Regions from separate parts of the Micromonospora sp. NBRC 110037 genome, predicted to be linked through region 4. Evidence: riboswitches for the same ligand, from Rfam matches in the RefSeq annotation. Region 4 holds a riboswitch; each other region holds the start of a gene.
What was found. A riboswitch is a leader RNA that binds a small molecule or an ion and turns the genes downstream of it on or off. The one in region 4 is predicted to bind cyclic di-AMP.

Region 1 (6,719 bases), on a different contig from region 4:
CCTGGCACGCCGTCAGAAAGAGGTGGGCCCATGGGACTCCGTCCCAACCTGCTGACCCGGCGTACCGCCGGTGTCGCGACGTCGACCCTCGCGCTGCTGCTCAGCACCGCCGCCGTCGGCGTCGTTCCCGCTGCTTCGGCCTTCTCGGCCGCCCCGGCCGGCGTCTGCGCCGAGCCTGCTGACGCCCACGCCGACGAGCACGCGAACGCTCGCGTCGCGAAGGGCGGCAACGCCAAGCTCGACCCCAACCACCTGACCGCCAAGCAGGTCCAGGACCGGGAGGCCGACCTCGCCGCCGCGCAGCGCGAGCGGGCCAACTTCCGGACCGGCGCGGTCACCCCGCTGGCCACCGTGACGATCCCGGTCGTCGTGCACGTCATCCAGGAGAACAGCACCCGGGCCGGCGGCAACATCACCGACTCGATGATCAACCAGCAGATCACCGTGCTGAACCAGTCGTACGCGGGCTCGACCGGCGGCGCCGCCACCGCCTTCGGCTTCCAGCTCACGAAGATCAACCGGGTGACCAACCCGTCGTGGTACCCGATCGTGCAGGGCTCCTCCGCCGAGCGCTCGATGAAGACCTCGCTGCGTGAGGGCGGCAAGAACACGCTGAACATCTACCTCGGCGAGCTGAGCGACAGCCTGCTGGGCTGGGCGACGTTCCCGAAGCGGACGCTGGACAAGATGGACGGCGTGGTCGTGCTCAACGAGTCGCTGCCCGGCGGCACCGCCACCAACTACAACCAGGGTGACACCGGCACCCACGAGGTCGGCCACTGGCTGAACCTCTACCACACCTTCCAGGGCGGCTGCTCCGGCTCGGGCGACAGCGTCTCCGACACCCCGGCCGAGGCGTCCCCGGCGTACCAGTGCCCGACCGGCCGCGACACCTGCTCGACCGCCGGCAAGGACCCGATCACCAACTTCATGGACTACACGTACGACTCCTGCATGTACCAGTTCACCGCCGGCCAGGCGAGCCGCATGCTCACCGCGTGGAACGCCTACCGCGCAGCCTGACCGCCTCGTACCGCGTACCGGTGCCGGCCCTGTCCTCGGACGGGGCCGGCACCGCTCGTTTCGGGGTCGGGGTCAGGCGGCCGGGCGGCGGGTGTCGAAGCCGTGCCGGCCGCGCCGGCCCTCCGCGCCCACCGGCTCACGCCGGGCCGGTTCGGCCCCGAGCGGGTCGAGCCACACCCGCACCTGCGGCGGAGCGGCGCCGGGCTGGGCGACAGGGTCGCGCCGGGTCAGCATCGCCGCCTCGACTGTGAACTCGAACAGCCGCCAGTCACCATGTGGCGACGCGCGGGCGATCCGGGCCAGCCGCGTCACGGTGGCCGGGTCGGTCACCGGCCGCGCGCGCCCCGCGACGTACGCCTCGTCGTCGCTCTCCTCGGGCGGGAACGAGTGCAGCGCGTAGCGGCCGTCGCGTTCGAGGTCGCGGCGCTTCGGCGAGTCGATGACGAAGCACCATAGGCCGTCGTCGGTGAACACCGGGGAGACCGGGTGGACGCGGGGGCCGCCGTCGGCGCGGACCGTGGCGAGGTAGCCGAAGCCCGGCCCGTACTGCTGCATCAGGAGGCGGATCTCGCCGGCGAGGCGGGGCTCGTCGGCGGCGAATTCGGACCAGGAAGCCATGCGGACATCCTATCGAACACGTGTACGAAGAAGTAGTGCGACACGCAGGTCACCCATACCGGTCGCTATGGTGTTCCGATGCTGCTCTCCGACCGCGACCTGATCTCCGAGATCAAGGCCGGCACGCTCGCGCTGGAGCCCTTCGAGCCCACGCTGGTGCAGCCGTCGAGCATCGACGTACGCCTGGACCGGCTCTTCCGGGTCTTCAACAACCACCTCTACACACACATCGACCCGTCGGTCCAGCAGGACGACCTCACCTCGATGGTGGAGGTGCCCGAGGGCCAGCCGTTCGTGCTGCACCCGGGCGAGTTCGTGCTCGCCTCCACGCTTGAGGTGATCTCGCTGGGCGACCAGCTCGCGGGCCGGCTCGAGGGCAAGTCGAGCCTGGGGCGGCTGGGGCTGCTGACCCACTCGACAGCCGGCTTCATCGACCCCGGCTTCTCCGGCCACGTCACGCTGGAGCTGTCGAACGTGGCGAACCTGCCGATCACGCTCTGGCCCGGCATGAAGATCGGCCAGCTCTGCATCTTCCGGCTCTCCTCGCCGGCCGAGCACCCGTACGGCTCGGCCGTCTACGGCTCGCGTTACCAGGGGCAGCGCGGCCCGACGCCGAGCCGGTCCTGGCAGAGCTGGCGCACCTGGCCGACGCGCTGACGCCGCCCGCAGTTGTTAAGAAGGGCCCCCTCCTCTACCGGAGGCGTTAAGAGGGGGCCCTTCCTTACACGCGGCCGTAGCTGTTGATGTCGCCGTCGTCGACCCGCTTCATCGTGATGGGCTTGCCGGACTGGGAGGCGTGCACCACCCAGCCGTCGCCCACGTACATCGCCACGTGGTGCAGGTCGCTGTAGTAGAAGACGAGGTCGCCGGCGCGCAGCTCGGCCCGGCTGATGCGCTTCGTCACGCCGTGCTGCTGGCGTGCGCTGTGCGGCAGTGAGACGCCGCCCTTGGCCCAGGCCGCCATGGTGAGGCCCGAGCAGTCGAAGTGGTCCGGGCCGGCGGCGCCCCAGACGTAGATCTTGCCGATCTGGGCGCAGGCGAACTTCACCGCCGCTCCGGCCGGGCCGGCGGGATAGCCGGCCGGGCAGGGCGCCGGGCGCAGCGGGCCGCCGCCGCCCTTGCCGTACACCTTGAGCCGCAGCTTCTCCAGCTTGGCGATCTCGGCGTCGATCTGCTTCTTCTTCGCCGCGAGCTGGGCCTCGGTGCGCGCCAGGCCGGCGATCATCTCGTCCAGCGGCTTCTTCTTCGCCGCCAGCTCGTCGCGCAGCGCGGCGACCGAGCGCACCTGCTCGTGCTGGCGGTGCGCGAAGCGGTCGAGCAGCTCCAGGCCGTCGACCAGGTCACCGGGTGAGCGGCTGCCGAGCAGCGCGTTGACCGTGGAGAGGTTGTCGGCCTTGTAGGCGTCGGCGGCGAGGCCGCCGACCTGGCCGAGCGCGGCGTCCACCCGGGCTTGCAGGGGTGCGATCTGCCGGCCGAGCGCGTCGGCCTGCCTGCGCCGCGCGGCGAGCTGCTCGCGTACGTCGTTGACCTGCTCGATGACCGGTTCGAGCTTGTTCCAGTCGCGGTCGATCTGGGCCTCGATCTCGGCGACCGAGGGTTCGGCGTGTGCCGCAGTGGCGCCGCCGGTCAGTACGACGGCGGTGCCGACCAGTGCGGCGAGGGCGGTGGTGAAGCGGGACCAGCGGGAACGCGGCGCGACGCTGGACCGGTCGACCGACCGGTTCGACGACGGCCGCGGGGCATGGAGTGCCACCGGGCGTCCGTACTCCTTCTTCCGTACCGCCTACCGGGTTAGCTGACGGATTCGGGCGGGAAGGGAGCCGCCCTACCGCAGCAGTGCTGCGGATTCACCCCAGGTACCTGGTTCCCCGGCTCGCCCGGAGGCGACTCGGCGGTGTCGGACCGTCACCGACCGGGTTGGACGATGAGACGTGCGGCCGACGATTCACCAGAGTAGGGACCACCGTTATCGATCCGCAACTTCCAGCGCCGTGACACTCCGTACGCAATCCAGCGCCACACCGCGCACGGAGGTGAAATTTTCTTTCACGACTGATTACTTACTGGAAAGGTATTGACCATCGCGGGTGTGCGGAGTGAGGGTGGAAACGCAGTGACCCCCATCCCTGTCCAGGAGGTTCGATGCACCTCTCCGCCCCGCCGTCGGGCAGACGGATACTGCTCGCCGCCGCCGTGGCCACGGCCACCGCGCTGGCGACCACCGGCCCGGTTACCGCCGCGCCGGACACGTCCGCGCCCGCGAGCGACCGGCAACAACAATACGCCGCCGCCGCGGCCGAGTACGGCGTGCCCCAGAACGTGCTGCTCGGTGTCTCCTATCTGGAGTCCCGCTGGGACACCCACCCGGGTCAGCCCAGCACCAGCGGCGGCTACGGCCCGATGCACCTGACCGACGCCGCGCACATCCTCGCCACGCCGGGCAGCGCCCACGTCGACGAGGACGAGGACCCGCGCGGCGACGACTCCCGGCCGCTGAAGCTCGACCCGGCCACCGCCGCCGCGCCGACGCGGGAGACGCCGCTGCCGAGCGCCTCGCTCCAGACGCTCGACGCGGCCGCCGCGCTCACCGGGCTGGACGCGGGGACGCTGCGCACCGACCCGGCCGCGAACATCCGCGGCGGCGCGGCGCTGCTGTCGTCGTACCAGAAGGCTCTGGGCGGGCCGGTCGGCGCCGGCACCGACCCGGCGGCCTGGTACGCCGCGGTGGCCCGCTACTCCGGCGCGGACACCGCCGACGCGGCGGCGGCCTTCGCCGACGAGGTCTACGACCAGCTCGGCCAGGGCGCCACCCGGACCACCGACGACGGCCAGCGGGTCACGCTCGCCGCCACCGCCGCGAAGCCGGACCGCTCCCGGCTGGCCCGCCTCGGCCTGCGCACCGCGCAGCGGCCGGACGGACTGGAGTGCCCGGTCCGGCTGGCCTGCGAGTGGATTCCCGCGCCCTACGAGCAGCTCAGCGACGACCCGGGCGACTACGGCAACCACGACCTGGCTGACCGGCCGAAGCAGCAGAAGATCGAGTACATCGTCATCCACGACACCGAGGGCTACTTCGGCCCGAGCGTCGACCTGGTGAAGCGGGCCGACTACCTGGGCTGGCACTACACGCTGCGCTCGGTGGACGGCTACATCGCCCAGCACATCAAGACCAAGGACGTGGGCTGGCACGCCGGCAACTGGTACGTCAACGCCAAGTCCATCGGCCTGGAGCACGAGGGCTTCGCCGGCCAGGGCACCTGGTACACCGAGGCGATGTACCGCACCTCCGCCAAGCTGGTCCGCCACCTGGCGCTGAAGTTCGGCATCCCGATGGACCGGCAGCACATCATCGGCCACGACAACGTGCCCGGCATCACCGCCGCCAACGTGGGCGGCATGCACTGGGACCCGGGGCCCTACTGGGACTGGTCGCACTACTTCGACCTGATGAAGGCGCCGTTCCGCGGCACCGGCACGGCGAAGACCGGCCTGGTCACCATCGACCCGGACTTCGCCACCAACCGGCCCGCGTTCACCGGCTGCAACCAGCAGCCGCCGGGCGTCCCGACGCCCACCCCGCCGGCGCAGCCGTGCCCCTCGCGCGGCTCCTCCGCGGTGATCCTGCGGACCGCGCCGAGCCCGGACGCCCCGCTCGTCAACGACCTCGGGCTGCGCCCGGACGGCACGCCGGACACCATGTACATCTCCGACCACGGCGCCCGCGCCTCGGCCGGCCAGACGTACGCGCTCGCCGGCCGGCAGGGCGACTGGACCGCGATCTGGTACCTCGGCCAGAAGGCGTGGTTCCACAACCCGGCCTCCGCGCCCACCGCCAAGTGGGCCACCGGCTTCGTGGTGACCCCGCGGCCCGGCAAGGCCACCATCCCGGTGTACGGCCGCGCCTACCCGGAGCAGTCCGCCTACCCGGACACCATCCCGTACCAGGCCATCTCTCCGCTGCAGTACACGTTCGCCGCCGGCCAGCGGTACGCGGTCGGCGGGGTGCTGCCCGGCGAGTACTACCGGGCGGTCTCGTTCGACGGTTCCGCGCCGGGTGACCGGACCGTGGTACGCGGGAAGAACCAGTACGTGCAGGTCCAGTTCGGCCACCGGATCATGTTCGTGAACCTGGACGACGTGCTGATCCTGCCGTCCCCGGTCGGCGCGCCGCGCTGACCCCTCCCCGAGAACGCGAAGGCCCCCGGTCCATGCGGACCGGGGGCCTTTCGGTGTGACCGAGGTCAGGTGACCCGGACGAAGCCGGCGAGCGGCTGGGTGTTGATGCTCGACACCTGGACCGGCTTGCCTGTCCGGGGCGCGTGCACCATCACCCCGTTGCCGAGATAGAGCCCGACGTGATGCAGATCGGAGCCGAAGAACACCAGGTCACCCGGGCGCGCCTCGGAACGGGACACCTTGCGGCCCTCGTTCCACTGCGCGCCGGTGAAGTGGGTGAGCGAGATGCCCGCCGCCTTGTACGCGTACTGCGTGAGGCCGGAGCAGTCGAACGCGTTCGGGCCGGTGGCACCCCACACGTACGGGTCGCCGACCTGGGCGCACGCCGTCGCGATCGCGGTACGCGCGGCGCTGCTCACCACGCCGTCGATCTTCGGGCAGCCCGCCGGGCGGATCGAGGTCACCGGCAGCATGGCGGTGAGCCGCTTGATCTCCGAGTCGATCTGCTTCTTCTTCGCCGCGAGGTCGTTCTGCTGCTTGGTCTCCAGCTCGATCAGCTCGTCGAGCTTCTCCTTCTGCCTGTTGTACTCGTCCCGCACCTTGAGCACACCGGCGATCTGACGGCGCTGGTCGTCGGCGATCCGGTCCAGCATGACCAGCTGCTCGGCCAGCGTGCCCGGCTTGGTGCTCACCAGCAGCGCGCCCAGCTCCTGCGACGGGCCCTGGATGTAGTAGCGGGCCGCGATGTCGCCGACCTTGTTCATGGCGAGCGTGGAGGCCAGCTCCAGCGGCACCATCTTGTCCTTCAGCGCCTTGGACTTCTTCTGGTTGGCGCGAAGCTGCGAGCGGACCTTGTTGAACTGCTCGATGGTGGGTTCGAGCTGCTCCCACTGCTTGTCGAT
Region 2 (7,415 bases), on a different contig from region 4:
GCGAAGTCGTCGAAGCGGCGGGTGCCGAACGACGCCTCGCGCAGCAGGAGCAGCGTGGTGCGGTTGCCGACCACCTCCAGCGCCCGGGCGATCGAGCAGTTGGCGGTGGACCAGGAGTCACGCTGGGCAAGGAGGTCCGTCATGGCTTCGACGGTACCCCCTGACTTAGGAAATCAAAAGTCAGCTACCTCACAGCTGGCCGGGGAAGAAGCCGTGCCGGGCCAGCGGCTCGACGATCTGGTGCTCCTCGTACGACAGGTGCGACAGCAGCGTGTCGGTGAGCAGGTCCACCGCCTCCTGGAGCTGCGTGAAGTCGCCGGGCCGGTGGACCAGTTCCACGAGCGCCCGGTCGACGCCCTCCACCACCCCGTGGATCACCACGTGTTCCTCCTCGAGGCGGTCGAGCACGGCCGCCAGCCCGGCCTCGGAGCGGCGCAGGTGCGGGAAGATCGAGGCGTCCTCCAGCCCGTGGTGCTGGGTGACCATGGTGCAGTAGGCCGCGCAGTACGCCCCGAGCGTCCAGTTGTTCTGCCGCATGGTCATCTCGTTGAGCGCCGCCCGCGCCCGGCCCGGCGAGACGGCGCCCCGCTTGACCTGTTCCAGCAGGTCGCGCACCTGGGCCAGCTCCTGGCGCAGGTGGTCGTGCACGTCCACCAGGTGCTGCCCGGCGGCCTGCCCCCGGGGTGGGTAGACCTGGCCGGCCGGAGGCGGCGGGGCGGTCGGCCGGGTCGACTCGTCCCAGGGGCGGCGCGCGCTCAGACGTACCCCCGGGTCGGGGGTGGGGGTGACCGCCAGCGTGGCCGCGCCGCCGGTGGCGGCCGTGTCGTCGGCGACCGCGCGGGCCCCGCTGCCGGGCGCGGTGCGCTCGGCGGCGACGAGCTCGCGGACCGCCGGCGCTACCTCCTGGGCGAAGATCTGGATCGCGCGCGGCTCGTCGCTGCCGAGGATGAACGTGGTGACGCCGTGCTCCAGCGTGAGCCCGGCCAGCTCCTCCACCCACTGCTCCGGCGGGCCGGCCAGGAAGCCGGCCGACGAGCGCGCGAACGTGCCGGTCACGTTGAGCATGCGGCGGATCTCGGCCGGGTCGCGCCCGGCAGCCTCGGCGCCCTCGTCCACGAGCGCGTTCAGGGCGGGCAGCTCGTCGGGGCCCTTGGGCAGGTAGGACAGGGAGGGCAGCCAGCCGTCCGCGGCGCGGCCGACCAGGCGCAGCATGCGCGGCTTGTACGCGCCGACCCAGATGCCCACCCGATGCGCGGGCGCCGGACCGCGCTTGGCGCCGACCACCCGGTAGTGCTCGCCGTCGACGCGGATCATGCCGCGGCGGTCGGTGTCCCAGACCTCGCGGATCACCCGGATCGCCTCGTCCAGGGCCTCGACCGCCGCGCCGGGGGACAGGCGCCGCCCGCCCGTCGCCTCGATCGCGTCCCAGAACGCGCCCGCGCCGAGTCCCATCTCGACCCGGCCGCCGGTGAGCAGGTCCAGGCTGGCCACGCTGCGGGCCAGCACCACCGGCTGGCGCAGCGGCAGGTTGAGCACGTTGCCGGCCAGGCGGATGCGCTCGGTGACGGCGGCCACGTAGGACATCAGCGTCCAGGTGTCCAGGAAGCCCGGCTGGTACGGGTGGTCCTGGAACGTGACCAGGTCCAGCCCGACCTGTTCGCAGAGCGTGGCCAGCGCCACCACCTGGTCGGGTTGCCCGGCGGCGGGCGTGATGAAGCCGCCGAAGGTGAGCTCGTGTCCGTGATCGGTCATCCGTCCCGCCCCTCCCGTGATCTTGCTCGGCCCTGCCACGGTAGCTCCACAGGTGGTAGCCCGGCCGGGTGAACACCGTCACAAGAAGTGGACGATCGTCGCAAACCGTCCTTAGCGTCGGTTTCGCCCGCATTCGCGGGCACCGCGGGCCGGAAACGCCAAATCCCGCCGCCGGCCCCGGTAACCGAACCTCGTGCGGGAGCGGGGGAACCACACGTTCCACGGTGCATCGTCACCTCGGGGTGAAGCCGCCACCGGCGGCCGGGCTCCTCGGCCCGAACCCGACAGCTCACCTCGTCGGCGTGGAGGAATCCACATGGCAACTGCATACTCGGCCCGAAGCCGCCGTACCGCTCTCGGTGCGGTGGTGACCGGCGCCGTCGTCGGCGCCGCGAGCCTGTTCGGCCCGGCCGCTCCGGCCAGCGCGGGCGTCAACTGGGACGCGGTCGCGCGCTGCGAGTCCGGCGGCAACTGGAAGATCAACACCGGCAACGGCTACTACGGCGGGCTCCAGTTCTCCCGCGCCACCTGGAACGGCTACGGCGGCCAGAAGTACGCCGCCCGCGCCGACCTGGCCAGCCGGTCCGAGCAGATCGCCGTCGCGGAGAAGGTGTTGCGCGGCCAGGGCATCGGCGCGTGGCCGGTCTGCGGCAAGAAGGGCGGCTCGGCGAACGCCGCGGCGACCCGGTCCGAGCGGGCGGCCCCGAAGAAGGCCACCTCGAAGAAGTCCGCCCCGAAGCGGGCCGCCACGCGCAAGACCGCGCCGGAGCGGGCCGCGACGACTGCGGCGCCGCAGCCGTCGGCCGGGACGTACGTGGTCCGGCGCGGGGACACGCTGTCGGAGATCGCCGTGGCGCAGCGGGTCGACGGTGGCTGGCGTGCCCTGCACGAGCGCAACCGGGCAGTGGTCGGCGACGACCCCGGCCTGATCTTCCCCGGTCAGCGGCTCCGTCTGCGCTGATCTGGTCCGGACGCCCGGCCGGTTCGCTCCGGCCGGGCGTCCGGCCGTCCGCGACACGCCGCGCCGCCGGTGTCCGGCCTGCTCGCGGCACCGGACGCCACCCGTGACGGCCGCTGACCGCGATTCGTCGGAGCCGGTTGCTAGGGTCACGATGATCGGCTCAGACGTGAAGAAAGCGCGGAAATGACCAACGATCCGTTCTCGGCGGCCGCGAGCATCGACGAACTGCTGACCCGCACGCAGCAGGCGCTCACCGCGATGCGCTCCCGGGCCTCGGAGCACGCCGACGGCGAGCCGGGCGACCTGCTGCGCGCCGAGGGCACCGCAGCCGACGGCCGGGTCCGCGCGGTCGCCGTTCAGGGTGGCCGGCTGGATTCCGTGACGATCGACCCGGACTTGGCCGGCGAGCCCCTCGACGTCCTCTGCGGACATGTCACCGCCGCCGCCAACGCCGCGCTGTCCGAGCTGGACGCCCGGGTCAGCGCGTCGGCGCGGGCCGACGCCGACGCGCTCGCCGCCCGGCTCGGCAGCATGGGTGACCAGGCCGAGCTGTTCGGTCGCGCGATGCACGAGGCGGCCGCGCGGATCCACCGCGACCGCGGCACGGCGTCCCAGGCCGGGCGTCCGGCCTGACCCGACCGCACGCGGCCAGGCGCGACGCGGCACCGCCCGGCACGACGAGGCGGCCGGCCGCCGGGAGGACGACGACCGGCCGCGCTACGCCACGGTCAGCTCAGGGTGACCGCGGTGTCGTCGACGACGAAGGACGTCTGCAGTGAGCTGTCCTCCACGCCGCTGAACGAGATGGTCGCCGTGGTGCCTGCGAGCGACGAGATGTCGAAGGACCGCTGCACGTAGCCGGTGGCCTTGTTCAGGTTGGAGTAGGTGGCCAGCGTGGTGCTGCCGGCCTTGACGGTGAGCTTGTCGTACGCGGTGCCGGTGGTCGTCTCCGCGCTGTCGATGTGCAGCCAGAAGCTGAACGTCGCGCGGCATCCGGCCGGGATCGTCACCGACTGACTGAGCGTGTCGGTGTGCGACGAGCCGTACCCGTCCAGCCACGCCTTGTACGAGCCGCCGTGCGCGGCCTGGCCGCTGTCGGTGGTGATGACGCCGGACGAGGCGGTCCAGCTCACGTTGCCCGACTCGAAGCCGGGGTTGGCGAGCTTGTTGCCGGAGCAGCCGCCCGACGGCGGGGTGGTGGTGGCGGTCGGCGTGGGCGTCGGGGTGCCGCCGGCGCAGGTCGGCTCACCCGACTGGGCCGGTACGCTGACCGCCGCCCAGGCCGCCTTGACCGCGTTGAACTCGGTGCAGCTGCTCGGGTAGAGGTTCTTCGCCGCCTGCAACGTCCAGACGCGGTACTTCAGGTAGGACGAGGACGACGTCTTCAGCAGCATGGCGTTGTACATGATCTTGATGGCCTTCTGGATGCCCAGTCCGCTCACGCTGCTGCTGTTGCAGGTCGAGCTGGACGGCTGCCCGTTGGTCGGGCTGCTGCCGTTGGCCAGCAGGTAGAACCAGTGGTTGCCGGGCCCGGCCGCGGCGTGCACCTCGGTCGACGGGATGCTGCTGGAGTAGCAGTTCGGGTCGCCGAGCGCCGACGGGTTGTACATGTTGCGGATCGGGCCGGAGCCGACCAGGTTGATCTTCTCGCCGACCAGGAAGTCCGGCGCGTCGTAGCTGGACGGCTCGTTGGCGAACCACTCGGTGGCCGCGCCGAACGTGTCCGCCACGAACTCCTGCGTGCCGCCGCCGGAGATGCCGCCGGGGGTGTTGTCGTCGATGCCGTGGCCGATCTCGTGCGCCACCACGTCCAGCGAGCCGATCCACTGACCGGCGGTGTTCTTGCCGATCTGCACCTGGCTGCCGTCGTAGTAGGCGTTCTGGTCGTTGAGGCCCACCCGGATCGGCCAGTAGCCGCCGTTGCCGTTGGCGCCGTTGCGGCCCAGCCACTGGGCGAGCATCTTGTGCTCGGTCTGCGCGGAGAACAGCGCGTCCACGCAGCCGGTCTCCTTGTTCGTGGCGGTGCCGTTGCCCCACACGTCGTCGGAGCCGCTGAACGTGGTGTTGTTCGCCGCGTCCTGGCAGCTCAGGTTCGTGACGGTCGGGTCCTTCATGGTGTACGTGGAGCCCGACTGGGTGGTGTTGAGCGTGAGCGGGCTGGGCCCGTTCCAGGCGCCGGTGCCGGTGCCGCGCACCACGTGCTCCTGCTTGCGCAGGACCGCGCCGGTACGGGCGTCGACGTCGACGGTGAGCCGGCTCGGGCCGTCCGCGCCGGTGCCACGTACCGTGGTCTCCCAGGCCAGCGCCGGTGCGGCGCCGAGCGTGTAGACGACGAGCGTGGTGCCCTCGACGGCGCTGACGGTCTTGAGCTGGGCGCGCGCCGTGGCCGCGGCGGCGGCCTGGGTCAGCGCGGGCGTGGTGGCGAGGGCGCCGATCGGCCGCTGCTGGGCGACCGAGGCGTACTTGAGGTTGCCGGCGGAGTCGGTGGCCAGCACGAAGTCGCCGCCGACCACGGGCAGGCCCTTGTAGGTGCGCTCGTACGGCACGTACTGGGTGCCCTCCGAGGAGATGACCGGCTTCTGGACGAACGCGTCGTCGGAACCGGCCTGGAGGTAGGCGGGGCGGTTCGCGACCAGCGCGCGGGTCGAGTCGGCGGCGGCCGCTCGGGCCTGGGCCGGGTTGGGGGCGGCGGGCCCGGGTGGCGCGGCCTGCACGGCCGCGGCGGTGCCGGCGGCGATGACGCCGGCCGCCGCCGCGCCGGTGAGCGCGGCGAGGCGAGGTGAGAGTTTCACGGAGGTTTGCTCCTGTTCTACAGGCGCGCCGCACGAGCCCGGTGGGGACGGGCGGCGCGGTGGTGCGAGGCAGGGTGACGGCCGGTCACCGGAGCTGCCGGCGTGGCTCCGGGTCGACAGATCGACCGTCGCGATTCGCCGGGGGTCGGCGGTTCGCTGGTGCACAATCACACGCCGCGCGAGCCGTGAGCAATGGGTGACCTGGGCAACGGCTGGCAGTCGGGCGTGTCGCCGCGCGTGTCGTCCCAGGCAACCATGATCTTCAATAGGCCCTGATCAGGGCGAACATCGCCGACAGTGGATGGGGGCCCGTGCAAATTGCGGACGTTGCCTATGTGCGCGAATGGCGCACATAGACGCGAGGACGCCGCCGCACGCGGGCCGCCACCGCGCGGCCGGGTACGTCAGCGCGGGCCGCGGGTCCGCGTCGGCGTGATCGTGGGCGGCGGTGGCAGCGTGGGCGTCAGCGTGGGCCGCGACGTCGGCCGCCCGGTCGGCTCCGGGCTCGGGCTGGGGCTCGACGGGGTCGGGCTCGGGCTCGGGGAGTCCGACGGTGTGGGCGCGGCGGTGGACGGCGGCGGCGCCGACGCGGTCGGCTCCGGGGTGTCGCCGGGAAACTTCGGCTCACCGAAGCGGTACTTGCCCGGGTCGAGCTTCATCGCCTCGGTGGCCTTTGTCATGAACTGCCGCCAGATCGGCGCGGCGCCGGTCGAGCCGTACACGTCGTAGCTGCCGTCGCTGGTCCGCAGCGGCTTGCCGTCGGTGGTGCCCAGCCACACGGCCGAGGCCAGCGCGCCGGTCCAGCCCACCATCCAGGTGTGCACGTTCTGCGTGGTGCTCTTCCCGGCCTGCCAGGTGCCGGTCTTGCCGGCGGAGTCCCAGCCGTTGTCCAGCTTGGCCGCCCGGACCCGGCGCAGTGTCCAGTCCAGCTGGTCGACGGCCTCCCGGTCCAGCCCGAGGTCGGTGGTGCGCAGCTGCTCGGTCCACACCTCCTCGTCGTCCTTGCTCACCGACCGGACGAAGTGTGCGTCGGCGCGCTTGCCGCCGGCTGCGAACGTGGCCATCCCGTTCGCGTGGTCCTGCACCGTGATGCCGTACTGCCCGATGCCGACCTCGGTGGAGAACCGCTTCGCCACCTCGTCGGCGGGGTCGCTGCGCAGGTCGACGCGCTGCGGTCGGGGGTTGCCCCGGACCGTCTCCCACATCGACTCCACGCCCGCCTGCCGGGCCGTCTCGATCACCTTGTCCGTGCCGAGCCGCTCGGTCAGCTCGAAGTAGGTGACGTTGAGCGAGGCGACGGTGGCCTCCCAGAGCGCGCAGTCCGGCTGGCAGGGCGCCCGCTCGGCGTTGCGGATCGGCCCGGCCGCGCTGCCCTTGGTGCGCCCCGAGGCGGGGAACTCCTTGGTGTCCGGCGAGTCGAACCGCTCCTTCACCGAGATCCCGTCGCGCACGGCGGCGGCCAGGTCGTACACCTTGAACGACGACCCCGGCGGATGCTGGCCGAAGCCGCGGGCCTGGCCGTCCTCGTCGGAGTACCAGCCCGCGTAGTCCGCGCCCGAGCCCTTGTCGCCACCGTAGTAGCCGAGCACCCGGCCGGTGCCCGGCTCCACCGCCACCAGCGCCGCCTGCCAGTTCCGCGGCTGCCCGCGCACCGCTCGCGGGGCGGTGTCCCGGCGGATGTCCGCCGCCGCCTCGGCCGCGTCCTGCACGCGCTTGTCGATGGTGGTGACGATGCGGTAGCCGCCGTCCCGGATCACCTCGTCCGGCTTGCCGCGGAACGGCTCGGTCCCGCGCAGCTCGGCCAGCACGTGGTTGACCACCAGGCCGGTCGGCCGGTCCAGGTCGGACCGGCCCGCGTCCTTGTCGATCGGCCGGACCGTGTCCGGGTACGCGAGGTCCGCCGCCTGCTG
Region 3 (7,415 bases), on a different contig from region 4:
TGACGCCGTGTGACCGTGAAGTCGCGAGGCCGTCCGGCCTGGTCGTTCCGCAGGTAGACGAGGTGAGGCAGATGACGCCGAGAAGCCCGGAGCAGGCGCTCGCCGAGCTGCGTGCCGGCAACCACCGGTTCGTCACCGGTGTGCCGCAGCATCCGAATCAGGACGCCGGGCACCGGGCGGCGGTGGCCGACGGCCAGCACCCCTTCGCGGTGATCGTCGGCTGCTCCGACTCGCGGCTCGCCGCGGAGATCATCTTCGATCGGGGTCTCGGTGACCTCTTCGTGGTGCGTACCGCCGGGCACACCGCCGGGCCCGAGGTGCTCGGCAGCGTCGAGTACGCGGTCACCGTGCTGGGCACGCCGCTCGTGGTGGTGCTCGGGCACGACTCCTGCGGCGCGGTCCAGGCCGCCCGGGAGGGGGTCCGGACCGGCGCCGCTCCGGCCGGGCACCTGGGAGCGGTGGTGGACGCGGTCTCGCCCAGCCTGCTGCGCGCCGCCCGGCAGGGCATCGACGACCTCGACGGCATCATCGACGTCCACATCGCGCAGACCGTGGAGACGCTGCTGGCCCGGTCCTCCGTGCTGGCCGAGCGGGTCGCGGCGGGCCGGTGCACGGTGGCGGGGATGTCGTACCGGCTCTCCGGCGGCGAGGTGCGGACAGTGGCGCAGGTCCCGGCGTCACTGCCCGCTCCCTCGTCGCCGGCGGACGCGGACGCGGCGCTGGCCGGCTGACCGGAGCGCCGGACGACGAAGGGGCCGCCCACGGGGGCGGCCCCTTCTTGCTGCGTCCAGGTCAGAGCATCGACATGTGGACGTGGTCGGTGTGGTTCGACGGCCCGCTGTACGACCTCCAGCCGGTGGCCGGGAACCAGATCTGCCGGTTCCAGATCACGTAGTAGATGCCCAGCCGGTCGGCGTTGCGGATGAGGAAGGCGGCCACGTCGTTGCCGTACTTGCGGGTGTCGTTGTTGTGCCAGGGTGAGAAGCCGCTGTTCTGCAGCGACCAGTCGCACGCCTTGCCCTTGGGGTGCTCCCACGGCCCGCCCGGCCGGTAACAGCCCACGAAGCGCGTGTAGCCGGCGCGCCGGACCTCCTTGTAGGCGTGCAGCGTCCGCGGCGTGATGCAGCCCGAGGTGGTCGGGTCGTTCTCGCTGCACGACTCGGCCTTCCAGCCGCCGTCGGCGGTGCGGCCGGGGCCGATCTTGGCGACCGGTGAGGTGGCGTCGACCAGGCCGCCGGTGAAGCCGAGGCCGCCGACGAGCTTGAGGGCGCGTTCGGCCTGCACCTTCTCGCGCTCCATCGCGTTCTTCTGCTTCTCCTGCTCGCGCACCTCGGCGTCGAGCGCGATCTTGGCCGTCTCGGCGCGGTTCTTGACCGCGTTGATGGCGGCCAGGCGCTGCGCGTTGAGGAGGTTCAGCTCGTCCAGGGCGTTGACGCGGCGGACGAACGAGTCGGGCGAGTTGCTCTCCAGCAGCATCGCCATCGCGCCCATCCGGCCGGTCCGGTAGGACTGGGCGGCGAGCTGGTTGACCTGCGGGCTGAGCGCCTCGAGTTCGGCCTGTGCCGCCTGTACCTCGGCGGCCAGCCGCCGCTGGCGGTCCTGCGACTTGGCCAGCTTCGCCTTCGCCTGGAGGAAGTTCCGGTTGGCGCTGTCGATCGCCTCGGTGATGAGCGGTGGTTCGCCGTCCTCCTCGTGCCCGGACGGCTTCGGGGCCGCCGCGGCGGGGGCCGCCGTCGCCGAGTTCGGCCCGGCCAGCACTGCCAGCGAGGCCAGCACGGCCACCAGGGGTGTCAGCCAGCGGCGCAGGGGTGGCGTCACAGTGTTCCCTTCCGTCGGCCGCCGACCGGGTTAGCTGACGGGTTCGGGACGGAAGTGGCCCCTACCGCTCGCGCGGATTCACCCCATGTACCTGGTTCCCCGGCTCGCCCGCAGGCGATTGGGCGGCGGCACCGCTGGCGCCGGTGCGCGCCTTCGGCGGTGACCGGCAGCGAGGTTACCCGACAGCACTCCTGCGGATCTACGTCCGGAAGCCGACCAATAGCGAGATTTCGCCGTGGCGCACCGTGACCAGCGTCGCGTTTGAAATCGATGGTCACCGTGCGGAGTGTCACCATGTCGCCTCCGTACTCTTTCCGCCGCCGAGCGCCTCCAGCGCGTCGTCGCGTCCGGCCGGCGGACGGGGCGGCGGGGGTACGGGCGACGCCGGCTCCGGACCGGGCGCGCGCCGTCCGGCGGTGGTCACGATCGCGGCCAGTGCGGTCGTCAGCGGTACGGCGGCGATCAGGCCGAGCGTGGCCACCGCGCTGCGGACGATCTCCTGGGCGAGGAACTCGCTGGTGAGGATCTGGCTCACCGGGCGGGAGTCGGCGACCAGCAGGAGCAGCAGTGGCAGCGACGCGCCCGCGTACGCCAGCACGATGGTGTTGACGGTGGACGCGATGTGGGCCCGGCCGACGCGGGTCGCCGCCCGGTAGAGCTGCCGCCGGGACAGCCCCGGGTTGGCGTGCGCGAGTTCGGTGACGGTGGCCGCCTGGGTGACGGTGACGTCGTCCAGCACGCCCAGCGAGCCGATGATGATGCCCGCCAGCAGCAGTCCGTGCAGGTCCACGTCGCCCTGGAACATGGACAGGGTGGTGGCGTCCTCGCTGCCGAAGCCGGTCAGGTGGGTGGCGGACGTGGCGAGCAGGCCGAGCACGCCGGTGATCACCAGGCTGCCGAGCGTGCCGAGCACCGCCACCGACGTCTGCGCGGTGATCCCGTGCGTCAGGTAGAGCACCACGAACATGATCAACGCGGCGCCCACGATCGCCACCAGCAGCGGCGGCTGGCCGCCACCGATGCCGGGCAGCACGAAGCCGAGCAGGATGGCGAAGCTGGCCGCCAAGCCGCCGAGCGCGGCGAGCCCGCGCCAGCGGCCGAACGCCACGATCGCGGCGGCGAAGAGCACCAGCAGCCAGATCAGCGGTGTGCCGCGCTGGTGCTCGGCGATGTTGTAGGACTTCATCGAAGGGTCGGCCGGGTCGATCAGCTCGACCAGGACGATCTTGTCGCCGACCTCGACCCGGGGCGCGCCCGGTCCGGCCGGGAGCGGCGTCTCGACCTGCCGTCCCGCGTCCGGGCCCTGCTCGGCGGCGACGGTCGCGGTGCCGCAGGGGCCGCCCGCGCCCTCCGGGGCCTCCGGCGTCGGCGGGCAGGGTTCGGTGACCACCCGGGTCACGGTGCCGTGGTAGCGGGGGACGTCCGCGCCGCCGACCGGCTCCCGGTCCTGCCGGGGCCAGAGCACCAGCGCGGCGATCACGGTGAGCGCGAACAGCGGCACCACCACGGCGACGAGCAGCCGCCGTACGCCCGGTGGCGTGGGCGGTGCGGGGCGGGTGTGGTCGGCACCCAAGGCGTCTCTCCCAACGGTCGCGGCGACGCCTGGTCCGCCGGACCGGTCTGGTCACCGGGCCGGCGCGGACGTGTCGACCACGTCCGGGTCGTCGCCCCGACATGGTAGGCAGCCCGGCTGGGTGCTCCCGGACACCGTGACCGGTGACGCGCGCCCCGCGCGGGTCAGGCCAGTCCGGCCCGGCGTCGCCGGTACTCGTCCTCGTCGATCTCGCCGCGGGCGTACCGCTCGTCGAGGATGCGCCGGGCCGCCGTCGGCCCGGACCGCTGCGGGCCGGTCCACCGCACGGCCAGCCAGAGGAGCCCTGCCAGCACCGCCAGCACCGCCAGGGACCAGATCCACATCCAGCCCATCATCGGGCTCTGCCACATCATCGGGCCGCCCTCCGTCCGTCACCGCGGGTCCGCCGGGGCCGGCCTGCCCGCCACTTCGACGGTACGGCCGCACGGGCGCGTCGGCGCGGGTCGATGTGCCCTGCTCGGAGGGGCGGAGGTCCCGTTCAGCCGCGCTTCATCAGGCGGCCGACGGCGGCCATCATCTCGGTCGCCATCTCGTCGGCCCGGCCCTCGGCGGCGCCCTCGTGCATGCAGTGCCGCGCGTGCCCGTCGAGCAGGCCGAGGCCGACCTTGTCCAGCGCCGCCTGGATGGCCGAGATCTGGGTCAGCACGTCGATGCAGTAACGGTCGTCCTCGACCATCTTCTCGATGCCACGGACCTGACCCTCGATCCGGCGGAGCCGGGCGAGGAGCTGGTCCTTGCTGGCGGTGTAGCCCCGGGTCGGGCTGGACGGAGCGGTCATGAGAACGAGGATAGCGTACCCCTCGGGGGTATGCTAACGTTCCGGCTGTACCCCCAGGGGGTATGAGATCGGAGGGCGACATGGAGAGCACCTACCAGGTGAGCGGCATGACCTGCGGCCACTGCGTCAACTCGGTGAGCACCGAGCTGAGCGCGCTTCCGGGCGTCACCGGCGTCCAGGTCGACCTGGCCACCGGCCGGGTCACCGTCACCAGTCAGAACCCGCTGGACACGGACGCCGTCCGCGCGGCGGTCGACGAGGCCGGCTACGACCTCGTCGGTGCGTGACGGGTCCACGGGACCCGCAGAACCGAGGAGAAACCATGAACACGGCGACGAAGCTCAGCGGCTTCGCGCTCGGCCTCGTGGCGGTCTTCGGCGCGGCGTACGGGATCGGCAACCTGGCCGATCCCGTCGCCCCGGCCGCCGAGACCCGCCACGACGACAGCGGCAGCGACCACGGGACCGGCGACACCGGTCACGGTGACGAGAACGGCGCCGACGCGCACCTGCCCGGCGGGCTGCTCGTCTCCGAAGGCGGCTACACGCTCCAGCCCGCCACCGCGCCGGCCGGGCAGTTCGCCTTCCGGATCACCGGCCCGGACGGCACGCCGGTCACCCGCTTCGAGGTGGCCCACGACAAGCGCATGCACCTGATCGTCGCGCGCCGGGACCTGTCCGGCTTCCGGCACGTCCACCCGGAGATGGCCGGCGACGGCACCTGGCGGGTCGCCTCCCCGCTCGACGGCCCCGGGGTGTGGCGGGCGTTCGCCGACTTCACGCCCGAAGGCGGCGAGCCGCTGACCCTCGGCCTGGACGTCACGGTCCCCGGCGAGCTGGCCGCCCGGCCGCTGCCGGCGCCGGTGACCAGCACCACCGTCGACGGTTACACAGTCACCCTGACCGGCACGCCGGAGCCGGGCCGGACCAGCCGGCTCACGCTCTCCGTCAGCCGCGACGGGAGACCGGTCACCGACCTTCAGCCCTACCTCGGCGCGTACGGGCACCTGGTGGCGCTGCGGCAGGGCGATCTGGCGTACCTGCACGTGCACCCGGAGGGCACACCCGGCGACGGGCGCACCCCCGCCGGTCCGGCGATCACGTTCGCCGCCGAGGTGCCCTCGGCCGGGGCGTACCGTCTCTACCTGGACTTCCGGCACGGCGACGCGGTGCACACCGCCGAATTCACCGTCCTGGCCGGCGACCGGACCGCGCCGGTATCCACCACCGCACCGACCCCGGACGCCGGACACGGCACGCCGGGGCACGGGCACAGTTGAGCGCCGGAGGTGCCGCGATGACTGCCACGGGAAAGACGCTGTCCACCGCGCCGAACCTGATTGAACTGGCGATCGGCGGGATGACCTGCGCGTCCTGTGCCGCCCGGATCGAGAAGAAGCTCAACCGGATGGACGGCGTCGAGGCGACAGTGAACTACGCCACCGAGAAGGCCACCGTCCGGTACGCCGACGACATCGCGCCGGCCGACCTGATCGCCACCGTCGAGAAGACCGGTTACACCGCCGTGGTGCCGCCCCCGCCCGAGCAGGCGGCCGCAGCGGCCGGGGAGCCGGCGGACGAGCTGCGTGTCGCGCGTACCCGGCTCTGGGTCTCCGCCGTGCTCACGCTGCCGGTGATCGTGCTCGCCATGGTCCCGGCCTGGCAGTTCGACTACTGGCAGTGGGCCTCGCTCACGCTGGCCGCCCCCGTGGTGGTCTGGGGCGGGCTGCCGTTCCACCGCGCCGCGCTGGTCAACCTGCGGCACGGCGCGGCGACCATGGACACGCTCGTCTCGCTGGGCACGCTCGCCGCGTTCGGCTGGTCGCTCTGGGCGCTGTTCCTCGGCGACGCCGGCATGCCCGGGATGAAGCACCCGTTCAGCCTCGACATCACCCGGGGCGACGGCGCCGGCAACATCTACCTGGAGGCCGCCGCCGGGGTGACGGTGTTCATCCTGGCCGGGCGGTACTTCGAGGCCCGCTCCAAGCGCACCGCCGGGGCGGCGCTGCGCGCCCTGCTCGAACTCGGGGCCAAGGACGTCGCGGTGCTGCGCGGCGGCCAGGAGGTCCGGGTCCCGGTCGACCGGCTCGCGGTCGGCGACCGGTTCGTGGTCCGGCCCGGCGAGAAGATCGCCACCGACGGCGTGGTCGAGGAGGGCACCTCGGCCGTCGACGCCAGCATGCTCACCGGCGAGTCGGTGCCGGTCGAGGTGGGGACGGGCGACACCGTGACCGGCGCGACCGTGAACGCCGGTGGCCGGCTGGTCGTCCGGGCCACCCGGGTCGGCGGCGACACCCAGCTCGCCCAGATGGCACGGCTCGTGAAGCAGGCGCAGACCGGCAAGGCGGCCGTGCAGCGGCTCGCCGACCGGATCTCCGGCGTCTTCGTGCCGATCGTGATCGCGCTGGCCGCCGGCACGCTCGGCTGGTGGCTCGGCACCGGCTCCGGTACGACCGCCGCGTTCACCGCCGCGGTGGCCGTGCTGATCATCGCCTGCCCGTGCGCGCTCGGCCTGGCCACGCCGACCGCGCTGCTCGTCGGCACCGGACGCGGCGCGCAGCTCGGGGTGCTGATCAAGGGGCCGGAGATGCTGGAGTCCACCCGCCGGGTCGACACCGTGGTGCTGGACAAGACCGGCACCGTCACGACCGGCCGGATGGCGCTGGCCGAGGTGCTGCCAGCCGACGGCGAGGACGCCGACGAACTGCTCCGGGTGGCCGGCGCGCTGGAGGCCGCCTCCGAGCACCCGATCGCGCGGGCCGTCGCCGAGGCCGCGGCCGAAGCCGGACCGCTGCCGCCGGTCGGCGGGTTCGCCAACGCCGAAGGGCTGGGCGTGACCGGCACCGTGGACGGCCGGACCGTGGTGGTCGGCCGGGCACGGCTGCTGCGCGAGCGGGGTCTCGACGTACCCGAGGAGATCGCGCGGGCCGCGACCGGCGCGGAGGCCGCCGGCCGGACGGCGATCCTGGCCGGCTGGGACGGGCGGGCCCGGGGCGTGCTCGCGGTGGCCGACGCGGTGAAGCCGACCAGCCGGACGGCCGTCGCGCGGCTGCGCGAACTGGGGCTCACCCCGGTGCTGCTCACCGGCGACAACGCCACGGTGGCGAAGGCGGTGGCCGCCGAGGTCGGCATCGACGAGGTGATCGCGGAGGTGCTGCCCGCCGAGAAGGTCGCGGTGGTCGAGCGGCTGCAGGGCGAGGGCCGGGTGGTCGCGATGGTCGGCGAC
Region 4 (7,415 bases):
CCGGCGACCCGCAGGAGCTGGACCGGGCCCGGGACCAGGCGCTGGGCCGGCGCAAGCGGCACCGCTACGAGCTGACCACCAACTACCGCAACTCGGCGGAGATCTTCGCGGTGGCGGCGGCGGAGATCCGCCGGCTCTACCCGGATCTGCCGCTGCCCGACGCGGTCCGGTCCACCGGCGTTCCGCCGGTGGAACGCACGGTGCCCGCCGCCGAGCTGCCGGCGGCCACCGTCGAGGCGGCCGAGGCGCTGCTCGGCCAGGTGGAGGGCACCGTCGGCGTGATCACGCCGGTGCCGCGCCGGGACGAGGTGGCCGGCTGGCTGGGCGCGCTCGGCGCGGGCCGGCTCCAGGTGGTGACCAGCCTCCAGGCCAAGGGCATGGAGTACGACGGCGTGGTGCTGGTGGCGCCGAGCGAGATCCGGGCCGATCCGGGCTCGGGCGTGCGCACGCTCTACGTGGCGCTGTCCCGGGCGACCCAGCGCCTCACCACGCTCGACCCGGTGGGGTGAGGGGCCACGCCCGCGCCACCCACAGTTCACTTGCATACATAGCGATGTGAGCATACATTGGGCCCGGCCGGTACGCGGCAGGGAGGGTGTTGGCGTGGGCGCAGGTCATGACCACAGCAGCGCGGTGGCCAACGCGGCACACCGCCACGCAGGCCGGCTCTGGGCCGCGTTCGCGCTGCTCGCCGTCCTGATGGTGGTCGAGGCGGTGGCCGCCTTCACCACCGGCTCGCTCGCCCTGCTCTCCGACGCCGGGCACATGTTCACCGACGTGCTCGGCATCGGCATGGCCCTCGCGGCGATCACCGCCACCCGGCGCGCCGGCACCGACCCGCAGCGCACGTTCGGCCTCTACCGGCTGGAGGTGCTCGCCGCCCTCGCCAACGCCGTGCTGCTCGGCGCCGTCGCGGTCTACGTCCTGATCGAGGCGGTACGCCGCTTCGGCGAGCCGCCGGAGGTGCTGGCCGGCCCGATGCTCGTGGTGGCGGTGCTCGGCCTGCTCGCCAACATCGTCGCCTTCGCGCTGCTGCGCGCCGGGGCGAAGGAGAGCATCAACCTGCGCGGCGCGTACCTGGAGGTGCTCGGCGACCTGCTCGGCTCGCTCGGCGTGATCGCCGCCGCGCTGGTCATCGCGGTGACCGACTGGTGGTGGGCGGACCCACTGGTCGCCGTCGGGATCGGCCTGTTCATCCTGCCGCGCACCTGGCGGCTCGGCCGGGCCGCGGTGCGCATCCTGGTGCAGGCGGCGCCGGAGCACCTCCAGGTGACCGCCGTGCACGACCGGCTGGCCGCGGTCCCCGGCGTGGCCGAGGTGCACGACCTGCACGTCTGGACGCTCACCTCGGGCATGGAGGTGGCCTCGGCGCACCTGACCACCGACCCGGGTGTGGACCCGGCCGGGGTGCTGGCCGCCGCGCGGACGGCGCTGCACGAGGACTTCTCCATCGATCACGCCACGTTGCAGGTCGAACCCGGAGCGTCAGCCGGAGTGTGCGGAAAGACCGAGTGGTGATTAGGGCAGACTTAAATCACCGTGACTGCTGTACACTTATGTCGGTTTTGCCCCACCATGCGGCACTGCGCAACGGAGCCACGCCCGGGCCGCGCCGGTAGGCTCGGTCGCGGCCGCAGCCACCGGCGTCACCGGCGCAGGTGGGGTGGCCGTCGCCTAATCGCCCGAAGGGGCGAGCCGGGGAACCACGTACGTGGGGTGCATCCGCGTCAGCGGTAGGGATCTTCCGTCCCGAACCCGTCAGCTAACCCGGTCGGCGGTTGACGGAAGGACATGTGAATGCCCCCAGTGGCACCTGTACGACGGACGGCCGCCCGGTTGGCGGCCCTGCTCGTCGCGACGCTGACTGTCGGCGTCGCGACCGTTCCGGCCTCCCCCGCCTCGGCGGCGCCCCGGACCGCCCTGCTCGCCGCCGCGCCCGGCGACGACGAGGGCGGCACGCCCGAGCTGCGCGCCCAACTCGACGCGGCCAGCAAGGGCTGGCTGGAGGCGAAGGCCGCGCTGAACCGGTCGGTTAACCGCCAGAAGCAGCTCAACGACCAGCTCGCGAAGGTCGGCGCCGAGCTGGCCGTACGTGACGCCAAGGTCGGTGAGATCGCCGGGGTGGCGTACCGCGCCGGCCGGCTCGGCACCGCCGCCGCGCTGCTCGACAGCAGCAGCCCGGCGGGCTTCATGGACCGGGCCGCCACGCTGGAACAGGTCGCCGCGCACGAGGACCGCACGGTGCGCGAGCTGATCACCACCCGGGACGAGGCCACCCGCACCCGGGCCGCGCTCGACACCGAGATCCGCGAGCAACGCAAGCAGGTCGAGGTGATGGGCAAGCGCAAGGAGCAGGCCGAGCGCGCGCTCGAAGTGGCCAATGAACGTTCCGCCCGCAACAACAGCAGCGGCGGCGGCAGCGTCCAGGGCACCTCAAGCAAGAACGCGAAGCCCGCGCCACGCAACTCGGACGGCTCGTGGCCGTCGGAGTCGTGCAGCGTCAACGACCCGACCCCGGCCAACGGCTGCATCACCCCGCGGACGCTGCACGCGCTGCAGCAGGCCAAGGCGGCCGGTTTCACCAGGTACGTCTCGTGCCACCGGCCCAGCGGCTCGGGCGAGCACCCGAAGGGGCGGGCCTGCGACTTCGCCGCCCAGAAGAACGGCTTCGGCGGCGTGGCCAGCGGCGGTGACCGGACGTACGGCAACAACCTGGCCGCGTACTTCGTGCGCAACGCCGACCCGCTCGCCGTGCTCTACGTGATCTGGTTCAAGCAGATCTGGCTGCCCAGCAGCGGGTGGAAGTCGTACAGCGGCGGCAACGGAGACCCGTCCAGCGACCACACCAACCACGTGCACCTGTCGGTGTACTAGCGCGCTCCCGGGGGGCCGGCCGGATCGGGCCGGCCCTCCAGCGTCGCGCCGAGACGGGCCGCCAGGCTCAGGTGAGCCGCCCGGGCCTGGCGGAACGCGTACCCGAACAGCGGCGCCGGCGCGGTGAGCGTGATCTCCACGTCGATGCGCACGGTGCCGTCGGGCTCGTCGCGTAGCCGGGTGTGGTTGCGCACCGTCGTCGCCGGCTGCTGCCGGGCGACAGTGACCACCTCGTCCTCGCTCGCGACCAGCACGTCCGCCTGGTACGTGACCGGGAAGTGCAGCGGGCCCAGTTGCAGCCGGTCGGTGATCGCGTAGCTGGCCAGCGCGCCCGGCCGGGCCGGCAGCTGCCGGACCCGGACGATCAGCGGATGCAGCTCGCCCTGGCGACTCAGGTCACCCAGCAGTGCCACCGCGTCGGCCCGGCTGCACCGGGCCTGCACGGTGTAGCTGAAGCTGTCGCTGCTCTGCAAGCGGGCCCCCTCGCCGTCGTACGTCGCGACGATCGTCCCGTACCGACGCCGGGCTGGCAACGGGTAGAAGGTCCCCTGGCCGCAGGGGGTGCGAACGGCGCTCAGGCGCCGGGCAGCACCTCGGGGGTGTCGTCGGCGAACCACGGCTCGGGAGCGCCGAAGAGGCCGAGCAGGCCGGTCACCCAGAGCTGCCGGTGCACGAACCGGCTCGGCTCGGTCACCACGAGCTTGACGCCGCTGACCTCGCAGGTCTGGAAGCCGGCCACCATGGCGCTGATGCCGACCGAGTCGATGAACGTGACGAGCCGCATGTTCAGCTCGATGCGCGAGGGACGGCCCTTCGCGAGCACCTCGGCGATCGCTTCCCGCACCTCGTACGCGGTGTCGACGTCGATCTCCCCACGGGGCGCGATCTGGACGACACCACCCGGCCGCACCGACTTCACGATCGACAGGCTCACGCGAGCACCTCCACTCGCCCTTGACGGGCGCCTCATCAGTACGCGGGCCGCGACCGAGAGTATTCCTCCAACGGCCCGGTCGCCACCCCCCGGGATGAGCAATTCGCGAACTGGGCACACCTGGGCGCTCCCAATCCGGACCTCCGGGTTCCAGTTTCCCCTTCGACGCGGGCCGCGGCCAGCCGTACGGCCGGTCGGACCCGTCGATCCGCCGACCAGGGTAGCGGGCGCGCGCACGTCCCGTCGGCACCGGTCCCGGCGCGTTCGGGTGGTTCGTCCCGTTCGCTGCTCACGAGCCGGGCACCACCGCGAGGGTTTGCCGCGTGCGCCGGTGGGGCACTGCCCCGAGACAGTGAACGCGCCGGATGGACACCGGAGTCCGAAGTGGCCGCCGGCCTTCGGCACCCGAGGAGGTAGAACGATGTTCGGATCCAACCTGCTGGACCGCCGGGGCAAGGCCGAGCGGGTCGCCGACCAGGCGTGGCAGCACCTGCTCTCCGCGGCCGGCTCCGCCGGTGACAGCGTGCGCGACGCCACCCGCAGCGCCCGCCGCAACTCCTCCGGCTTCGCCGACGACGCCACCGACCTGGTCGGCTCCGCCGCCGAGGAGGCGCGCCGGCGGGCCACGCTCGCCTTCGACGCGCTGGCCGGACGCCGGCCCGCCCTGCCCTGGACGCTGCTGATCGCGGCGGCGCTCGCGGGCGCGGCGATCGGCTGGGCCGCCGGCACCGCCGCGCGCGCCGCGGGCAGCCGCGACCGCGCCGCGGACGAGATCGAGTTCGTGGACGTGGACCGCCCGAACTCCCCGGCCGGCCTGGACGGCTGAACCCCACCCGACCGGCACGGTGGCCGCTCCCGGCACTCCCGGGGGCGGCCACCGTGCCGCGTGGTGCTCTCCCCCACCCGGACCGGGTGAGGGCCGGTCACCCGGGAAACGCGCAGGATCGCGGGTGCGGGACCGCGTGCCCGCGCCGCCATCGACGGAGGGAGAGCCGGATGGCCACCGACACGATCACGCGCACCGACCGGGACATCCAGTCCGCGGTGCTCGACGAACTGACCTGGGAGCCCCGGGTCGGCCCGGACGAGATCGGCGTAACCGTCACCGAGGGCGTGGTGACGCTGACCGGCCGGGTGGACAGCTACGCCAAGAAGTGGGCTGCCGAGCGGGCCGCGCACCGGGCCGCCCGGGTCCGCGCGGTCGCCAACGACCTCGCCGTCCAGATCGCCACCGCGGCCGGCCGGGAGGACCCGGAGATCGCCGTCGCGGCCGTACGGGCGCTGGAATGGGACGCGTTCGTGCCGGTCGAGACGCTGCAGGTGACGGTCTCCGACGGCTGGGTCACGCTGCACGGCGACGTCGAGTGGGAGTACCAGCGGCGGGCCGCCGAACGGTCGGTCGCCCGGCTCACCGGCGTACGCGGGGTGAGCAACGGGATCGCCGTGCGCCCGGCGGTCCGCGCCGACGGCCACGACCTGGCCGAACGGATCGTGGACGCGCTCGCGCGCAACGCCGCCACCGAGGCCGAGAGCGTCGACGTCCGGGTGCACGGCGACACCGTCGTGCTGGGCGGGCAGGTCCACTCGCCCGGCGAGCGCGCGGAGATCGAGCGGGTGGTGTGGAACGCCCCCGGCATCCGGGAGGTGCACAACCACCTGGTCGTGCGCTGAGCCGAACCACCCCGCCCGGGTGAGCCCGCCTCACCCGGGCGCCCGCCATGGTGGGAGGCATGAGTGATCCGAACGGGCTGATCACACCCGGGCGGGCCGCCCCCGGGTTCACGCTGCCGGCGGCGCCGGACGGGCGACAGGTGGGTCCCGGGCAGTTCCGGGGCCGTCCGGTGGTGCTGGCCTTCTACCCCGCCGACTGGTCACCGGTCTGCGGCGAGCAGATGGCCCTCTACCAGGCGGCCCTGCCCGAACTGGAGCGGTACGACGCGGTGCTGCTGGGCATCTCGGTGGACAGCGTCGACTCGCACCGGGCGTTCGCCGAGAGCCAGGGCATCCGGTTCCCGCTGCTCGCCGACTTCGAGCCCAAAGGCGAGGTGTCGCGCCGGTACGGCGCGTACGCGCCGCGTGGGCAGTCCGACCGGGCGCTCGTGGTGATCGACCCGGACGGCCGGGTGGCCTGGAGCCACCTGTCGCCGCCCGAGGTGAACCCGGGCGTGGACGGCATCCTCGACGCGCTGGAGCGGCTGGACGCGGATCGGCGGGTGAGCGCCCGATGACCACGCCACTTCAGGTCACCACCGCGCGGCTGCGGACCCCGGTGACCGAACACGACCACGTCCGCGGGCCGGCGGACGCGCCGGTCACGATCGTCGAGTACGGCGACTTCCAGTGCCGGTTCTGCGGCGCCGCGTACCCGAACCTGACCGAGGTGCTGCGCCAGCGGGCCGACGTGGTGCGGCTGGCGTACCGGCACTTCCCGATCGCCAACATCCACCCGTACGCGGAGAGCGCGGCGGAGACCGCCGAGGCGGCCGCCGCCCGGGGCCGGTTCTGGGAGATGTACGACTGGCTCTTCCAGCACCAGGACCAGCTCGACCCGGTGCACCTGTCGCTCGGCGTCGAGCAGATCGGACTGTCGCCGGACGAGATCGCCGCGGAGGTCGGCCGCCAGGAGTACGCCGACCGGGTGCGGCAGGACTTCGTCGGCGGCATCCGCAGCGGCGTCAACGGCACCCCGACGCTGTTCGTCAACGGCGTCCGCCACGACGGCGGCTACGACCTGGCCGAACTGCTGACAGCGGTGGACGCCGCGGCCGACGCCTGAGTCAGATCAACCGCAGCTCGCGCGCCCGCCGGACGGCGTCCCGCCGGCGGGTCGCGTCGAGCTTGCGGTAGATGTTGCGCACGTGCGTCTTGACGGTGTTCACCGACAGCGACAGCTCGGCGGCGATCTCCACGTTGGACAGGATGCTCTGCAGGTACCGCAGGATGGTCAGCTCCCGCTCGGTGAGCGGCTCGTCCAGCCCGCGCGCCGCGCCGTCCGCCGGCCCGGTGACCGGCTGCGCGTCCGCGCCCCGGACCAGTTCGCTCACCGTGGCCCAGTACGCGGTTCCGGAGTCCAGGTGCGCGGCCAGCAGGTCCCGTACCCCCGGGTCGGTCCGGGTGAAGACGCGCCGGTAGCCGTCCGGCTCGGCGAGCGCCAGCACCTCCTCCAGCGCCCGCCCGGCCCGCCGGGCGTCCCCGGACGCCCCGGCCAGCACCGCGTCGAGCAGCCCGGCGCCCAGCCGCACCGGCAGCGGCCAGTCCGCCGCGCCGGGCCCGGCCCAGTCGGGCAGCGTCCGCTCGGCCGCGCGGGCGTCACCGGCGCGCAGCAGCAACCGGGCGGACGCCAGCGCCGGCGCCGGCCCGTCGCCGGTGGCGTCGAGCAGCGCCCGGGCGCCGTCGGCGTCACCGGCCGCCGCGCGTACCTGCGCCTCCTCGGCGGCCAGCCACCCGCCCAGCTCCGTGCCGGGCGCGACCGCCCGCGCGCCGGCGAGTGTGCGCAGCGCGCCCGCCGGGTCGTCGCCGTCGGCCAGCAGCCCGGCCCGGCAGAGCGCGGCCAGCGCCGCTCCCCCCGGCTCCGCGGTGGCCGGACCGGCCAGCGCCAGGTGGGCCA

Region 1: it holds a riboswitch for cyclic di-AMP, as region 4 does, so the genes downstream of both, A4R25_RS22615 (NlpC/P60 family protein) here and A4R25_RS24555 (hypothetical protein) in region 4, are expected to answer to the same signal.
Region 2: it holds a riboswitch for cyclic di-AMP, as region 4 does, so the genes downstream of both, A4R25_RS05570 (transglycosylase family protein) here and A4R25_RS24555 (hypothetical protein) in region 4, are expected to answer to the same signal.
Region 3: it holds a riboswitch for cyclic di-AMP, as region 4 does, so the genes downstream of both, A4R25_RS27770 (hypothetical protein) here and A4R25_RS24555 (hypothetical protein) in region 4, are expected to answer to the same signal.

What each region holds. Positions count from the first base shown of each region.
Region 1 covers NZ_BBVA01000008.1:92,891-99,609, forward strand. Annotated here, with positions in the region: gene A4R25_RS22600 (zinc metalloprotease) at 31-1,023, shown strand; gene A4R25_RS22605 (pyridoxamine 5'-phosphate oxidase family protein) at 1,096-1,641, opposite strand; gene dcd (dCTP deaminase) at 1,720-2,298, shown strand; gene A4R25_RS22615 (NlpC/P60 family protein) at 2,363-3,394, opposite strand; cyclic di-AMP (ydaO/yuaA leader) riboswitch at 3,408-3,545, opposite strand; gene A4R25_RS22620 (N-acetylmuramoyl-L-alanine amidase) at 3,784-5,817, shown strand; gene A4R25_RS22625 (C40 family peptidase) at 5,883-6,719, opposite strand, start outside.
Region 2 covers NZ_BBVA01000002.1:1,453,342-1,460,756, forward strand. Annotated here, with positions in the region: gene A4R25_RS05560 (helix-turn-helix domain-containing protein) at 1-143, opposite strand, end outside; gene A4R25_RS05565 (LLM class flavin-dependent oxidoreductase) at 190-1,752, opposite strand; cyclic di-AMP (ydaO/yuaA leader) riboswitch at 1,925-2,070, shown strand; gene A4R25_RS05570 (transglycosylase family protein) at 2,069-2,713, shown strand; gene A4R25_RS05575 (YbaB/EbfC family nucleoid-associated protein) at 2,897-3,346, shown strand; gene A4R25_RS05580 (M4 family metallopeptidase) at 3,442-5,505, opposite strand; gene A4R25_RS05585 (transglycosylase domain-containing protein) at 5,910-7,415, opposite strand, start outside.
Region 3 covers NZ_BBVA01000012.1:102,004-109,418, reverse strand. Annotated here, with positions in the region: gene A4R25_RS27775 (carbonic anhydrase) at 72-731, shown strand; gene A4R25_RS27770 (hypothetical protein) at 793-1,818, opposite strand; cyclic di-AMP (ydaO/yuaA leader) riboswitch at 1,822-1,953, opposite strand; gene A4R25_RS27765 (YibE/F family protein) at 2,108-3,391, opposite strand; gene A4R25_RS27760 (SHOCT domain-containing protein) at 3,556-3,765, opposite strand; gene A4R25_RS27755 (metal-sensitive transcriptional regulator) at 3,891-4,190, opposite strand; gene A4R25_RS27750 (heavy-metal-associated domain-containing protein) at 4,271-4,477, shown strand; gene A4R25_RS27745 (hypothetical protein) at 4,513-5,469, shown strand; gene A4R25_RS27740 (cation-translocating P-type ATPase) at 5,487-7,415, shown strand, end outside.
Region 4 covers NZ_BBVA01000009.1:121,065-128,479, reverse strand. Annotated here, with positions in the region: gene A4R25_RS24565 (AAA family ATPase) at 1-509, shown strand, start outside; gene A4R25_RS24560 (cation diffusion facilitator family transporter) at 604-1,518, shown strand; cyclic di-AMP (ydaO/yuaA leader) riboswitch at 1,662-1,793, shown strand; gene A4R25_RS24555 (hypothetical protein) at 1,798-2,874, shown strand; gene A4R25_RS24550 (SRPBCC family protein) at 2,871-3,407, opposite strand; gene A4R25_RS24545 (STAS domain-containing protein) at 3,449-3,808, opposite strand; gene A4R25_RS24540 (hypothetical protein) at 4,230-4,634, shown strand; gene A4R25_RS24535 (BON domain-containing protein) at 4,805-5,479, shown strand; gene A4R25_RS24530 (redoxin domain-containing protein) at 5,539-6,036, shown strand; gene A4R25_RS24525 (DsbA family protein) at 6,033-6,584, shown strand; gene A4R25_RS24520 (LuxR C-terminal-related transcriptional regulator) at 6,586-7,415, opposite strand, start outside.